DNA from 2 places in the Streptomyces sp. NPDC002588 genome. Region 2 is predicted to be linked to the other one. Evidence: riboswitches for the same ligand, from Rfam matches in the RefSeq annotation. Region 2 holds a riboswitch; the other holds the start of a gene.
What was found. A riboswitch is a leader RNA that binds a small molecule or an ion and turns the genes downstream of it on or off. The one in region 2 is predicted to bind glycine.
Positions count from the first base shown of each region.

Region 1: linked by a shared signal. The riboswitch ahead of gcvP (aminomethyl-transferring glycine dehydrogenase) and the one ahead of gcvT (glycine cleavage system aminomethyltransferase GcvT) in region 2 are both predicted to bind glycine.

Region 1 covers NZ_JBEOWF010000051.1:67,919-74,101, reverse strand. The annotation lists gene ABT057_RS40835 (DNA polymerase IV) at 1-588, shown strand, start outside; gene ABT057_RS40830 (PRC-barrel domain-containing protein) at 661-1,032, opposite strand; glycine riboswitch at 1,144-1,240, shown strand; gene gcvP (aminomethyl-transferring glycine dehydrogenase) at 1,426-4,311, shown strand; gene ABT057_RS40820 (TOBE domain-containing protein) at 4,361-4,780, opposite strand; gene ABT057_RS40815 (ABC transporter ATP-binding protein) at 4,809-5,885, opposite strand; gene modB (molybdate ABC transporter permease subunit) at 5,909-6,183, opposite strand, start outside.
Region 2 covers NZ_JBEOWF010000004.1:275,839-282,021, reverse strand. The annotation lists gene glyA (serine hydroxymethyltransferase) at 1-161, opposite strand, end outside; gene gcvH (glycine cleavage system protein GcvH) at 176-553, opposite strand; gene gcvT (glycine cleavage system aminomethyltransferase GcvT) at 664-1,782, opposite strand; glycine riboswitch at 1,838-1,944, opposite strand; glycine riboswitch at 1,945-2,045, opposite strand; gene ABT057_RS07185 (AAA family ATPase) at 2,216-2,890, shown strand; gene ABT057_RS07180 (enhanced serine sensitivity protein SseB) at 2,990-3,790, shown strand; gene ABT057_RS07175 (enhanced serine sensitivity protein SseB C-terminal domain-containing protein) at 3,968-4,765, shown strand; gene ABT057_RS07170 (ABC transporter permease) at 5,135-6,142, shown strand.

The DNA of each region.
Region 1 (6,183 bases), on a different contig from region 2:
AGGCTGCGCGGGTCCGGGCTGTCGGGGCGGACCATCGTGCTGAAGGTGCGGCGGTACGACTTCTCCACGCTCACCCGGTCCGAGACCCTGCGCGGGCCCACGGACGATCCGGCGGTGGTGCGCGAGGCGGCCCGGCGGCTGCTGGACTCCGTGGACACGACCGGCGGGGTACGGCTGCTGGGGGTCGGCGTCAGCGGTCTGGCCGACTTCACTCAGGAGGATCTGTTCGCGCAGGCGGCCGAGCGGGGGGCGCCGGGGGAGCAAGAGGACATCGGTGAGGAGGAGCCTCCGCAGGAGCGCACCGGGGAGGAGGCGGCCCCGGCGGAGCACCACTGGCGTCCCGGGCACGACGTCCGGCACTCCGAGCTGGGGCACGGATGGGTGCAGGGCAGCGGACTGGGCCGGGTCACCGTCCGCTTCGAGACGCCGGACTCGCCGCCGGGGCGGGTGCGGACGTTCCGGATCGGCGATCCACAGCTGACGCCGGCGGACCCGTTGCCGCTGGTCCGACGAAGACCGGGGGAGGACGGCGGCGCGGGGGACCCGTCCGGCGCAGTTCCGGTGGTGGAACACGGGAACACGCGGTGAGCTTGGTTCGTCACAGAGAGTGAGAGGAGAGCGGAGGGAGGGGGGAGGGGAGGTGGCTCCGAAGGGGGAGGGTCAGCTCTCGTCGGTGCCGGCCAGCCTGCCGAAGTCGTGGTCCGGGAAAGGAGGAGCAGCGGAGACGTCGAGGCCGTAGTGGTGGTAGAGCTGGAGTTCCTGCTCCGGGGAGAGATGGCGGCCCACGCCGAAGTCGGGGGCGTCCTTGATCAGGGACCGGTCGAAGGGGACGTGGAGGGTGCCGTCGACCAGCTTGCTCGGCTCCAGCGGGACGAAGGCGTCCCGGGAGAACAGACCGGTGCGTATGGCCGCCCACTCGGGCACGCCGGTCGCGTCGTCGAGGTAGACCTCGTCGACGGTGCCGATCTTGGTGCCGTTGCGGTCGAACGCCTTGCGGCCGATCAGGTTGCGCGGATCGATGTCGGTCTGCACGTGCCCTCCACTTGGTCGCAACTCATCCGTAAGCACTACAAAAGAGCACATTGGCACGAGCGGCCACTCGAGAGGCGTCGTTGACCTCGCTGATAGTCTGACTACGGCTGCTGACCCCGTGCGGGAGAGTCCTCCGAAAGATCGTCGGAGGCGCCGAAGGAGCAAATCCTCCCCGGAATCTCTCAGGCCCACGTACCGCGCGGACGAGGTCACTCTGGAAAGCAGGGCGGATGTCGACGGCGTCGACGGCCTTCGTCCTCACCGACGGTGAAAACCGGCTGCCCGGGTGGCGGCCGGTGAAGCTCTCAGGTTGAGATGACAGAGGGGGAGGCCGTCGGGGTACCCGCGTCGTGGTGCCCTTCGAAGGTCGTGTCGGACCAGGAGGCCTCAGAAATGACCGCCGATCGCATTCCGCTCTCCGAACTCGAACAGGGAATCCCCTTCGAGCAGCGTCATATCGGGCCCGATCAGGAGGCGCGGGCCAAGATGCTCGCGCAGGTCGGGTACGGCTCGCTCGACGAGCTCACCGCCGCCGCGGTACCGGACGTGATCAAGAACGCCGACGCGCTGGACCTGCCCGGCGCGCGGACCGAGGCAGAGGTGCTGGCCGAGCTGCGGTCGCTGGCCGACCGCAACCAGGTCCTCGACTCCATGATCGGACTCGGCTACTACGGCACCTTCACGCCGCCGGTGATCCTGCGCAACGTCATGGAGAACCCCGCCTGGTACACGGCCTACACGCCCTACCAGCCGGAGATCTCGCAGGGCCGCCTCGAGGCGCTGCTGAACTTCCAGACCATGGTCGCCGACCTGACAGGGCTGCCGACCTCCGGTGCCTCACTGCTCGACGAGGGCACGGCCGCCGCCGAGGCGATGGCGCTGTCCCGGCGGATGGGGAAGAACAAGAAGGGCCTGTTCCTGATCGACGCGGACGTCATGCCGCAGACGATCGCCGTGATCGAGACCCGCGCCGAGCCGACGGGCGTGGAGGTCGTGGTCGCCGACCTCGCCGACGGCATCCCCGCCGAGCTCGCCGAGCGTGACATCAACGGCGTGCTGCTGCAGTACCCGGGCGCCTCCGGGGCCGTACGCGACATCAAGGGTGTCATCGAGCAGGCGCACGGGCTCGGTGCGCTCGTCACCGTCGCCGCCGACCTGCTCGCGCTGACACTGCTGAAGTCGCCCGGTGAGCTGGGCGCGGACATCGCGGTCGGGACCACGCAGCGGTTCGGTGTGCCCATGGGCTTCGGCGGTCCGCACGCCGGCTACATGGCCGTCCACGAGAAGTTCGCGCGGAGCCTGCCCGGGCGGCTGGTGGGCGTGTCCGTGGACGCGGACGGGCACAAGGCCTACCGGCTCGCGCTGCAGACGCGGGAGCAGCACATCCGGCGGGAGAAGGCCACCAGCAACATCTGCACCGCGCAGGTGCTGCTCGCGGTCATGGCCGGAATGTACGCCGTCTACCACGGACCCGACGGACTGCGGGCGATCGCCCGGCGGACGCACCGGTACGCCTCGATCCTGGCCGCCGGGCTCACCGCCGGTGGGGTGGAGATCGTGCACGGCGCCTACTTCGACACGCTGACCGCGCGGGTGCCGGGGAAGGCCGGCGAGGTCGTCGCCGCCGCGCGGCAGCGCGGGGTCAACCTGCGCCTCGTCGACGCCGACCAGGTGTCCGTCGCGTGCGACGAGACCACCGCGCGGGCCCAGGTGACCGCCGTATGGGCCGCCTTCGGGGTGGACGGCGACATCGAGGCGCTCGACGCCGCCACCGAGGAGGCCCTGCCCGCCGGACTGCAGCGGTCCGACGCGATCCTCACCCACCCCGTGTTCCACCTTCACCGCTCCGAGACGGCGATGCTGCGCTACCTGCGCCGGCTCGCCGACCGGGACTACGCGCTCGACCGCGGCATGATCCCGCTGGGCTCCTGCACCATGAAGCTCAACGCGACCACCGAGATGGAGCCGGTCACCTGGCCCGAGTTCGGGCAGCTGCACCCCTTCGCGCCCGCCGAGCAGGCCGAGGGATACCTCACGCTCATCCGTGAGCTGGAGGAGCGACTCGCCGAGGTCACCGGGTACGACAAGGTGTCGCTCCAGCCGAACGCCGGTTCGCAGGGCGAGCTGGCCGGGCTGCTCGCCGTACGCGGATACCACCGGGCGCAGGGGGACGAGCAGCGGACCGTATGTCTGATCCCGTCCTCCGCGCACGGGACGAACGCCGCGAGTGCCGTGATGGCCGGCATGAAGGTCGTCGTCGTGAAGACCGCCGACGACGGCGAGATCGACGTCGAGGACCTGCGGGCGAAGATCGAGCAGTACCGGGACGAGCTCGCGGTCCTGATGATCACGTACCCGTCGACGCACGGCGTGTTCGAGGAGCACGTCGCGGACATCTGCGCGCAGGTCCACGAGGCGGGCGGACAGGTGTACGTCGACGGCGCCAACCTCAACGCACTGGTCGGGCTGGCCGGCCCCGGGCACTTCGGCGGTGACGTCTCGCACCTGAACCTGCACAAGACGTTCTGCATCCCGCACGGCGGCGGCGGTCCGGGTGTGGGGCCGGTGGCCGTGCGCTCGCACCTGGCGCCGTATCTGCCGAACCATCCGCTGCAGCCCGCCGCCGGGCCCGAGACGGGTGTCGGGCCGGTCTCGGCCGCGCCCTGGGGTTCCGCGGGGATACTGCCGATCTCCTGGGCGTATGTGCGGCTCATGGGCGGGGAGGGGCTCAAGCGGGCCACGCAGGTGGCGGTGCTCAGCGCCAACTATGTCGCCAAGCGGCTCGAACCCCACTACCCGGTGCTCTACACCGGCCCCGGCGGGCTGGTGGCGCACGAGTGCATCATCGACCTGCGGCCGCTGACCAAGGCCACCGGGGTGAGCGTCGACGACGTGGCCAAGCGGCTGATCGACTACGGTTTCCACGCGCCGACGATGTCGTTCCCGGTGGCCGGGACGCTGATGATCGAGCCGACCGAATCCGAGGACATCCTCGAGCTGGACCGGTTCTGCGAGGCGATGATCGCGATCCGTGCGGAGATCGAGAAGGTCGGCTCGGGCGGGTGGCCGGCCGAGGACAACCCGCTGCGGCACGCCCCGCACACCGCTGCCGCGCTCGGCGGGGAGTGGGAGCACGCGTACACGCGGGAAGAGGCCGTCTTCCCGGCCGGCGTGTCCGCCGCGGACAAGTACTGGCCGCCGGTGCGCCGTATCGACCAGGCCTTCGGCGACCGGAACCTGGTCTGCTCGTGCCCGCCGCTGGACGCGTACGAGGACTGAGCGAGCACGCGCGAGGGCCCTGTCCGCCGCGGACGGGGCCCTCGCGCGTTCACGCGGTGGCCAGGGACACCTCGGTCGCCTTGATCAGCGCGACGACGTCGGAGCCGACGAAGAGGCCGAGGTCGGTGGCCGCCTCCTTGGTGATCACGGCGGTGAGTTCGCCGCCGTCGAGGGAGACCTTCGCCGAGGCCATGACCCCGCCGATCGTGAGGCCGGTGAGCGCGCCCGGGAGCTGGTTGCGGATCGAGAGACCGTCGACGCGGCCGGTGGCGAGGGAGACTTCCGTCGACTTCACCAGGGCGCGGACGGCGGATCCCTCGGCGAGGGAGAGGTCGTCCGCGGCCTCCAGGGTGATGGCCGCCGTGAGGTGCTGGCCGCCGTCCAGACGGATCTCGACGGTGGCCATGACCTCGCCGGGGTGAACGGCGGTGACGGTGCCGGGGAGCTGGTTGCGGATGCTCAGGGTCATGGGCACCTACGGTAGGGCTCCGATCCACTTATGCCGGGTATGCATGGGTCTGTGCCGCCTTGACGGTCGCCCAGACCGCGGCACCCGGGTGCAGATCGAGTTCGGCCGCGGCGACCGTGGTGAGGTCGGCGGCGAGGGGGAGTTCCCCGGCGAGGTCGGCGCGGATCTGGTCGCCGTGGGTCTCCAGTCCGGCGACCTCGCAGCGCCAGAGGTTGCGGGCGCTGGCGCCGGTGGGGCGGCCGCGGTGAAGGGTGACGGCGCTGGGCGGGAACGCGACGAACGCGGGGCCGGACAGGATCTCCGTGGTGGTGATCTTCGGGCCGGTGTCCAGGCGGACCGTGTGGCCGTCGGCGTGGCCGCGGTAGAGGTTGAGGCCGACCAGTTGAGCGATGTAGTCGGTACGCGGGTGGCGGGCGATGTCCGCGGGGGTGCCTTCCTGGACGACCCGGCCGTCCTCGACGACGACCAGACGGCCGGCGAGGACCATCGCGTCCAGCGGGTCGTGCGTGACGAGGACGGCGACGGCCTCGAACTCGGCCAGGTGACGGCGGAGCTGGGCGCGGATCTCCAGGCGGGTGCGGGCGTCCAGGGCGGCGAGGGGCTCGTCGAGGAGGAGCAGCCGGGGGCGGGTGGCGAGGGCGCGGGCGAGGGCGACGCGCTGGGCCTGGCCTCCGGAGAGCCGGCGCGGCTTGGCGCCGGCTTGCGCGGTGAGGCCCATGCGGTCCAGCCACTCGGCGGCCCGGGCGCGGGCCTCCGCCTTGGTGGCGCCGTGGCAGCGGGGGCCGAAAGCCACGTTGTCCAGGGCCGTGAGGTGCGGGAACAGCAGATAGTCCTGGAAGACCACGCCGACCGGGCGGGCCTCCGGCGGCGTGCGCTCCAGGGCCGCACCGTCGAGGCGGAGCCGGCCGCCGGTGAGCGGGACGAGTCCGGCGAGGGCGCGCAGGGCGGTGGTCTTGCCGGCGCCGTTCGGGCCGAGCAGGGCGACGACGTCGCCGGGGGCGGCGGTCAGCCGGACGTCGAGGCGGAAGGCGCCGCGGTCGACGACGAGGTGGGCGTCCAGGCCCTGGCCGGGCGCGGGCGGAGTCGCGGTCTCGCTCTCGGTCACGGAGGCATCCTCGCGCAGGGCGCTCATGACGGCGTCAGCCAGCGGTCGCGCAGCCCCGCGAGGACGGCGATCGAGACGGCCAGCAGGACCAGACTGAGGGCGATGGCGGCCTCCGGGTCGCTCTGCAGGGCGAGATAGACGGCCAGCGGCATGGTCTGGGTACGGCCCGGGAAGTTGCCGGCGAAGGTGATCGTGGCGCCGAACTCGCCGAGGGCGCGGGCCCAGGCCAGGACGGCGCCCGCCGCGATGCCCGGCGCGATCAGGGGCAGGGTGACCCGGCGGAAGGCGGTGAAGCGGG
Region 2 (6,183 bases):
TTGTTGGTCAGCACCGAGCCCTGCGCCTCCATGACCGCGAGCGGAGCGAAGTTCTCCGAGGCGATCATCTCGAGGGTGGACTGCTGGCGCTTCAGCTCGGCGTCGACCGCGGCGGCGATCTCCGGGTCGAGCTCATGCAGGGGCGTGTTCAGGACGGACATGCGTCTACGACTCCTCAGCCGGCGATGTAGGCGGTGTACTCGTCGGCGGACAGCAGGTCCTGCTGCTCGCCCGCGACGCGTACCTTGAACAGCCATCCGCCCTCGAAGGGGGCGGAGTTCACCAGCGCCGGGTCGTCCACCACGTCCTGGTTGACCTCGACGACCTCGCCGTCGACCGGCGAGTACAGCTCGCTGACCGACTTGGTCGACTCCAGCTCACCGCAGGACTCGCCCGCGGTCACCGCGGCACCGACCTCCGGCAGCTGGACGAAGACCACGTCACCGAGCGAGTTGGCCGCGTGCTCGGTGATGCCGATCGTCGAGACGCCGTCCGCGGCGGCCGACAGCCACTCGTGTTCCTTGCTGTAGCGCAGCGACTGGGGGTTGCTCATGGCCTGAATTCTCCTGTACGCGGATGAGTGCTGATGAATGAGGGACTGCGGAAGACCGGTGTGAGCAGCGGAAATGTGCGCGGGGTCACGCGCCCGACCGCTCCCGGCGGCTACTTGCGGCGCTTGTAGAAGGGCAGCGCCACGACCTCGTACGGCTCGTGACTGCCCCGGATGTCCACGCCGACACCCGGCGCGCCCGGCGTCGCGTGCGCGGCGTCGACGTAGGCCATCGCGATCGGCCGGCCCAGCGTGGGGGAGGGGGCACCGGAGGTGACCTCGCCGATCACCTCGCCGCCGGCGACGACGGCGTACCCCGCGCGCGGGACGCGGCGGCCCTCGGCGACCAGGCCGACCAGCACGCGCGGAGGCTTCGAAGCGGCACGGTCGGCCGCCTCGGCCAGCGCCTCGCGCCCCACGAAGTCGCCCTCCTTCCCGAACTTCACCACCCGCCCGAGTCCGGCGTCGAACGGGGTGAGCGAGGTCGACAGCTCATGGCCGTACAGCGGCATGCCCGCCTCCAGGCGCAGGGTGTCGCGGCAGGACAGACCGCACGGGACGAGCCCGGCGCCCTCGCCGGCCTTGGTCAGCGCCTGCCACAGCTCGACCGCGTGCTCAGGGCGCACGAACAGCTCGAAGCCGTCCTCGCCGGTGTACCCGGTGCGCGCGATCAGGGCGGGCACCCCGGCGACGGTGCCGGGCAGGCCCGCGTAGTACTTCAGGCCGTCGAGGTCGGCGTCGGTCAGCGCCTTCACGATCCCCGGTGACTCCGGTCCCTGTACGGCGATCAGCGCGTACGCGTCCCGGTCGTCGCGCACCTCCGCGTCGAAGCCCCCGGCCCGCTCGGCCAGCGCGTCCAGGACCACCTGGGCGTTGGAGGCGTTCGCGACCACCATGTATTCCGTGTCCGCGAGCCGGTAGACGATCAGGTCGTCCAGGATGCCGCCGTCGGCCCGGCAGATCATGGTGTAGCGGGCGCGGCCGACACCCACGGAGGCGAGGTCGCCCACCAGCGCGTGGTTCAGCAGGGCGGCCGCCTGCGGGCCGGTGACGGTGATCTCGCCCATGTGCGAGAGGTCGAAGAGGCCGGCCCGCGAGCGGACGGCGTTGTGCTCGTCGCGCTCCGAGCCGTAGCGCAGGGGCATGTCCCAGCCGGCGAAGTCGGTCATCGTCGCGCCGAGCGAGCGATGCACGGCATCGAGCGCGGTACGACGGATGTGGGTGCTGCTCATCGGACGGTTGTCTCCCAAGGCATGGATACGAGGCGTGGACGACAGGCGGGGTCGTTCCTCCCCATCTGTCATCGGAACCTGAGAGGTTCGCCATGACCGCGCGGGGCATGACTTGCACCTTGGGTGGGACCACCGCAAGGGCGGTCCGCTTTTCAGATGTGCCTCGCCCGCGCGGTAACGGGGCCTGAGAGATTCAAGGGAGGGACTTGCTCCTTCGGCGCCCCGGCGAAAACTGCTGCTGGGGACTCTCCCGCGCGGATTCAAACGGCCGGTATGCAGTTGGCGCGCTCATCATTGCACGCCCCGCCCGCGCGCGGCAGAGCGGCATCTGTAACCGGCCTGTGGCAGTACGCGCACAAAAACGCTGGACGCCGGGTATTACCTTCTCTTTACACTCGACGGGCAGAGGATCTCCGAGCCCAAGGGGAGGACGATCACGGTGAACAGGACCACGGCGTACGCCACGACCACGGGCATCGCGCTGCCGAAGCAGCCCGCCGCCCAGGCCCGCGAGCGGTGCGGCGAGCGCCCGGCACCCGTCGTCCGCGACCTGCGCGAGCGGTCCGGCCACAGCCCGCACGGCCTGCTCTTCGGCCACCGGGACCTGGTCGTGGTCACCGGCCTGCCCGGCAGCGGCAAGTCCACGCTGATGCGGCGCGCCGTCCGGGGCGTCCGGATCGACTCCCAGGACACCCGCGACCGCTGGGACGCCCTCGCCCCCCGGTTCGTGCCCTACGCCGTCTACCGCCCCCTGGTCCGCCTCGCGCACTACGCCGGACTGCGCCGCGCCCTGCGGGCCGGCGAGGGCGTCGTCGTGCACGACTGCGGGACGCAGGCCTGGGTCCGCGACTGGCTGGCCCGCGAGGCCCGCCGCCGCGGCGGCGCCCTCCACCTGCTGCTGCTCGACGTCACCCCGGACCTGGCGATCGAGGGCCAGCGCGAGCGCGGCCGCGGCGTCTCGCGATACGCCTTCCTGCGCCACCGCAGGGCCGCCGCCCGCCTCATCCGTTCCGTGGAGAAGGGCCGGCTCCCGGCGGGCGTCGGCTCGGCGGTCCTGCTCGACCGCGACGCGGCGGACACCCTGAGCCGGATCGGCTTCACCGGGTGAGGCCCCCGAACCGGATGCGGACGCCAAGGGCTGAGGAAAGTCCCGGTGCACCCGCTAGCCTTTCAGCCACAGCAGCGGTTCCCAGCAGGCGGTAGGCAGATGGACTTCCCCCCGGCGGACTTCCCGGTCTCCCCGGACTTCCCGGCGCAAGCACACCCCCACCCGCACGGCGGATGGCCCGGCAACGAGCTGGAGGAGGTGCTCTCCGCCTCCCTCGGCATGCCCGGCGCCGGCGGCCGCATCGTCGAGGTGCTCGGCCGCAGCTTCGTCTGGGTGCCCCTGCCCAGCGGCGGCGGCCCGCACAGCGGCCCCCTCGACCTCCCCACGGTGGAGCTGGAGGGCCAGGCCTATGTGCCGGTGTTCAGCTCCGAGGAACAGTTCCGTCAGGTCGTCGGCTCGCACATGTCGTTCACCATCGCCCCGGCCGTGGAGTTCGCCCGCGGGCTGCCCCCGCAACTCGGCATCCTCGTCAACCCGGACGGCGTGGTGGCCGTCCCGCTGCCCCCGCCGGCCGTGGCCGAGCTGTGCCGGGCGGGCCGCACCATGCTGGACGGCCCCGCGAGCGGCGGCCGCGTCCGCCTCTTCGAGCCCGACTGGCAGGACGACCCGATGGACTTCCTCGCCGCGGCCTCCGCAGAGTTCGAGGCGACGGGAGTGGTCCTGACGGCCCGCCGCTGCCTGGCCGCCGTCGAGACGGCCGACCCGGTCATGTTCGTCGGCGTCGAACTCACCCACCTGGACGGCGACCTCCGCGAACTCCCGCTGGACGCGTTGGGCCGGGCGATGGGCCGGGTCTCCGTCAAGTGGCCGGTCAACCTGATTCTTCTGGACGTCGCACAGGATCCGGTGGGGGAGTGGATGAGGGACCGCATACGCCCGTTCTACACAAAGGGCCACTAGTGCCGCGGCCGGGGGCGGCGCCGCAAGGGCGCGGTGCCGTATCGGCCGGCGGCTTTGCGGCGGGGCTCGACGAGCCGCACACGACCCGCACGCGCGAACGCACAACGGGTCCTGTCACAGATGGCGCTTAAGCTGGACCACAACGCGGGGCAGAACAAAAAAGAAGGGGCGGTACAGGTGAGCGCCAGCGGCATCGCGGCCGGACAGGTCGAGCACATGCTGCGCCAGGTCACGCCCGGGCGCTACGACGCCTACGAGGCGCTCCTGCGCGCGCTCGCGACCCCCTCCTCCGGCCAGGTCTGGATGCTTCTGTGGACGGGCCGGGCCGGCTCCCCCGAAGCCCAGTACGGGAACATGGAGGTGGACGGCCACGGCTACGCCCCCTGTGTCACCTCCGCCCAGGAGCTCTCGGCCAGCGGCTGGAACCGGGCGTACGAGGTGGTCGACGGGGTCGACGTGGCCCGCACCCTCTACCCCGACCACTACGGTCTCTGGCTGAACCCGCACACCCCCGGCGGCGGCGTCGGCATCCCCTGGCTGGATCTGCGCCGCATCGCGACCGGCCTGGACCGCCAGCCCGCCGGACCGCTCAGACTCGCCGAACCGGGCATCGAGATCCCCCAGTTCTACGCACTGCTCGCGCAGAACGCCCATCGCACCCCGGTGGTCCGCGCCCTGCGCCGCGCCTGGGTGCAGCCGGCTCTCGGCGCGCCCTATCTGGCCATCGGGCTCGACGTGTACGACACCTCGCCGCCGGCCGTGGACGCCGTTCGGGCGATGATGCAGCAGTCGATCGGAGCCGTACCGGACGGACTGCCGGTGTCGACGGTCGCGATGACCGACGAGCACGACCCGGTGGTGATGTGGATGCGGGCGAGTGCCCGGCCGTTCTACGACCGTGAGGCTCACGCTCCCGCCGCCCCGGCCCAGGCTCCCGCGGGAGGCTACGGCTACCCGCCCACCGGCAGATACTGATTTCGGACATCCGGAACACCCCGGACATCAACGCTTCTTGTCGGCTCGTCACTCTCGGACACCGTCGTCCGGTCGGATGGAGATTTCCTCCGGGGATCTTCGCGCGTAGATGGCGACGATTGGTCCTTTTCTCACCCGGTGTGACCTACTACGTCGCCGTCCGACCCCCGTTACCCCGCGTCCGGATAACGGAATCCTCTTACCCGCATCACGTTTGCGCATCCTTTCGCCGCCAACTCTGGCTACAGATCGCCAAAGCGTTGAAGACTCCCGGTCCAGGGGACTTCGTCCCTGTGTACGACGGACGATCACGCCGCCACAGCGGCAAGTGTGGGCCGGCCACCGCCGGTTGAGAGGGGTCCCTGCCAGATGACGGCACCATTGCACGAGCCGACCGCGGAAGCGGCCCCGAGCGCGGCCGACGAAGCGGCGGTCGCCACCGCCGGCGCCAAGGCCGTACAGGGCCGTTCCCTGGGCCGGATCGCCTGGGAGCGGCTGAAGCGGGACAAGCTCGCTCTCACGGGCGGCGTAGTCGTGCTCCTGCTCATCGTGGTCGCGCTCCTCGCCCCGGTCATCACCAGCCTGCTCGGCCAGGACCCGAACGAGTATCACGAGAACCTCATCGACCCGCTGTTCAGCACGCCCACGGGCTCTCTGGGCGGCGTCAGCGGCGACCACCTGCTCGGCGTCGAGCCGGTCAACGGCCGTGACATCTTCGCCCGCATCCTCTACGGCGCCCGTATCTCGCTGCTCGTGGGCTTCCTGTCCGCGATCGTCGCCGTGATCTTCGGAACCGTCCTCGGCATCCTCGCCGGCTTCTTCGGCGGCTGGGTCGACTCCGTCATCAGCCGGGTCATGGACGGTCTGCTCGCCTTCCCCCAGCTGCTGTTCATCATCGCGCTGGTCTCCGTCATGCCGAGCAACCTGCTGGGGCTCACCGGTTCGAGCGTGCGCGTGTTCGTGATGATCGTGGTGATCGGCTTCTTCGGCTGGCCCTACATCGGACGCGTGGTGCGCGGTCAGACCCTGTCGCTGCGCGAGCGCGAGTACGTCGAGGCCGCCCGCTCGCTGGGCGCCGGGCGGCTGTACATCCTGTTCAAGGAACTGCTGCCCAACCTCGTCGCCCCGATCGTCGTCTACACGACGATGATGATCCCGACCAACATCCTCACCGAGGCGGCCCTCAGCTTCCTGGGCGTGGGCGTCAAGCCGCCCACCGCCTCCTGGGGCCAGATGCTCTCGAGCGCGATCGACTACTACGAGTCCGACCCCATGTACATGGTGGTCCCGGGTGTGGCGATCTTCATCACCGTGCTGGCCTTCAACCTCTTCGGCGACGGCGTCCGGGACGCGCTCGACCCGAAGGCGTCCCGCTGAACCGCCGCACCACAGCTCACCTCACAGCCCGCACCACAGCC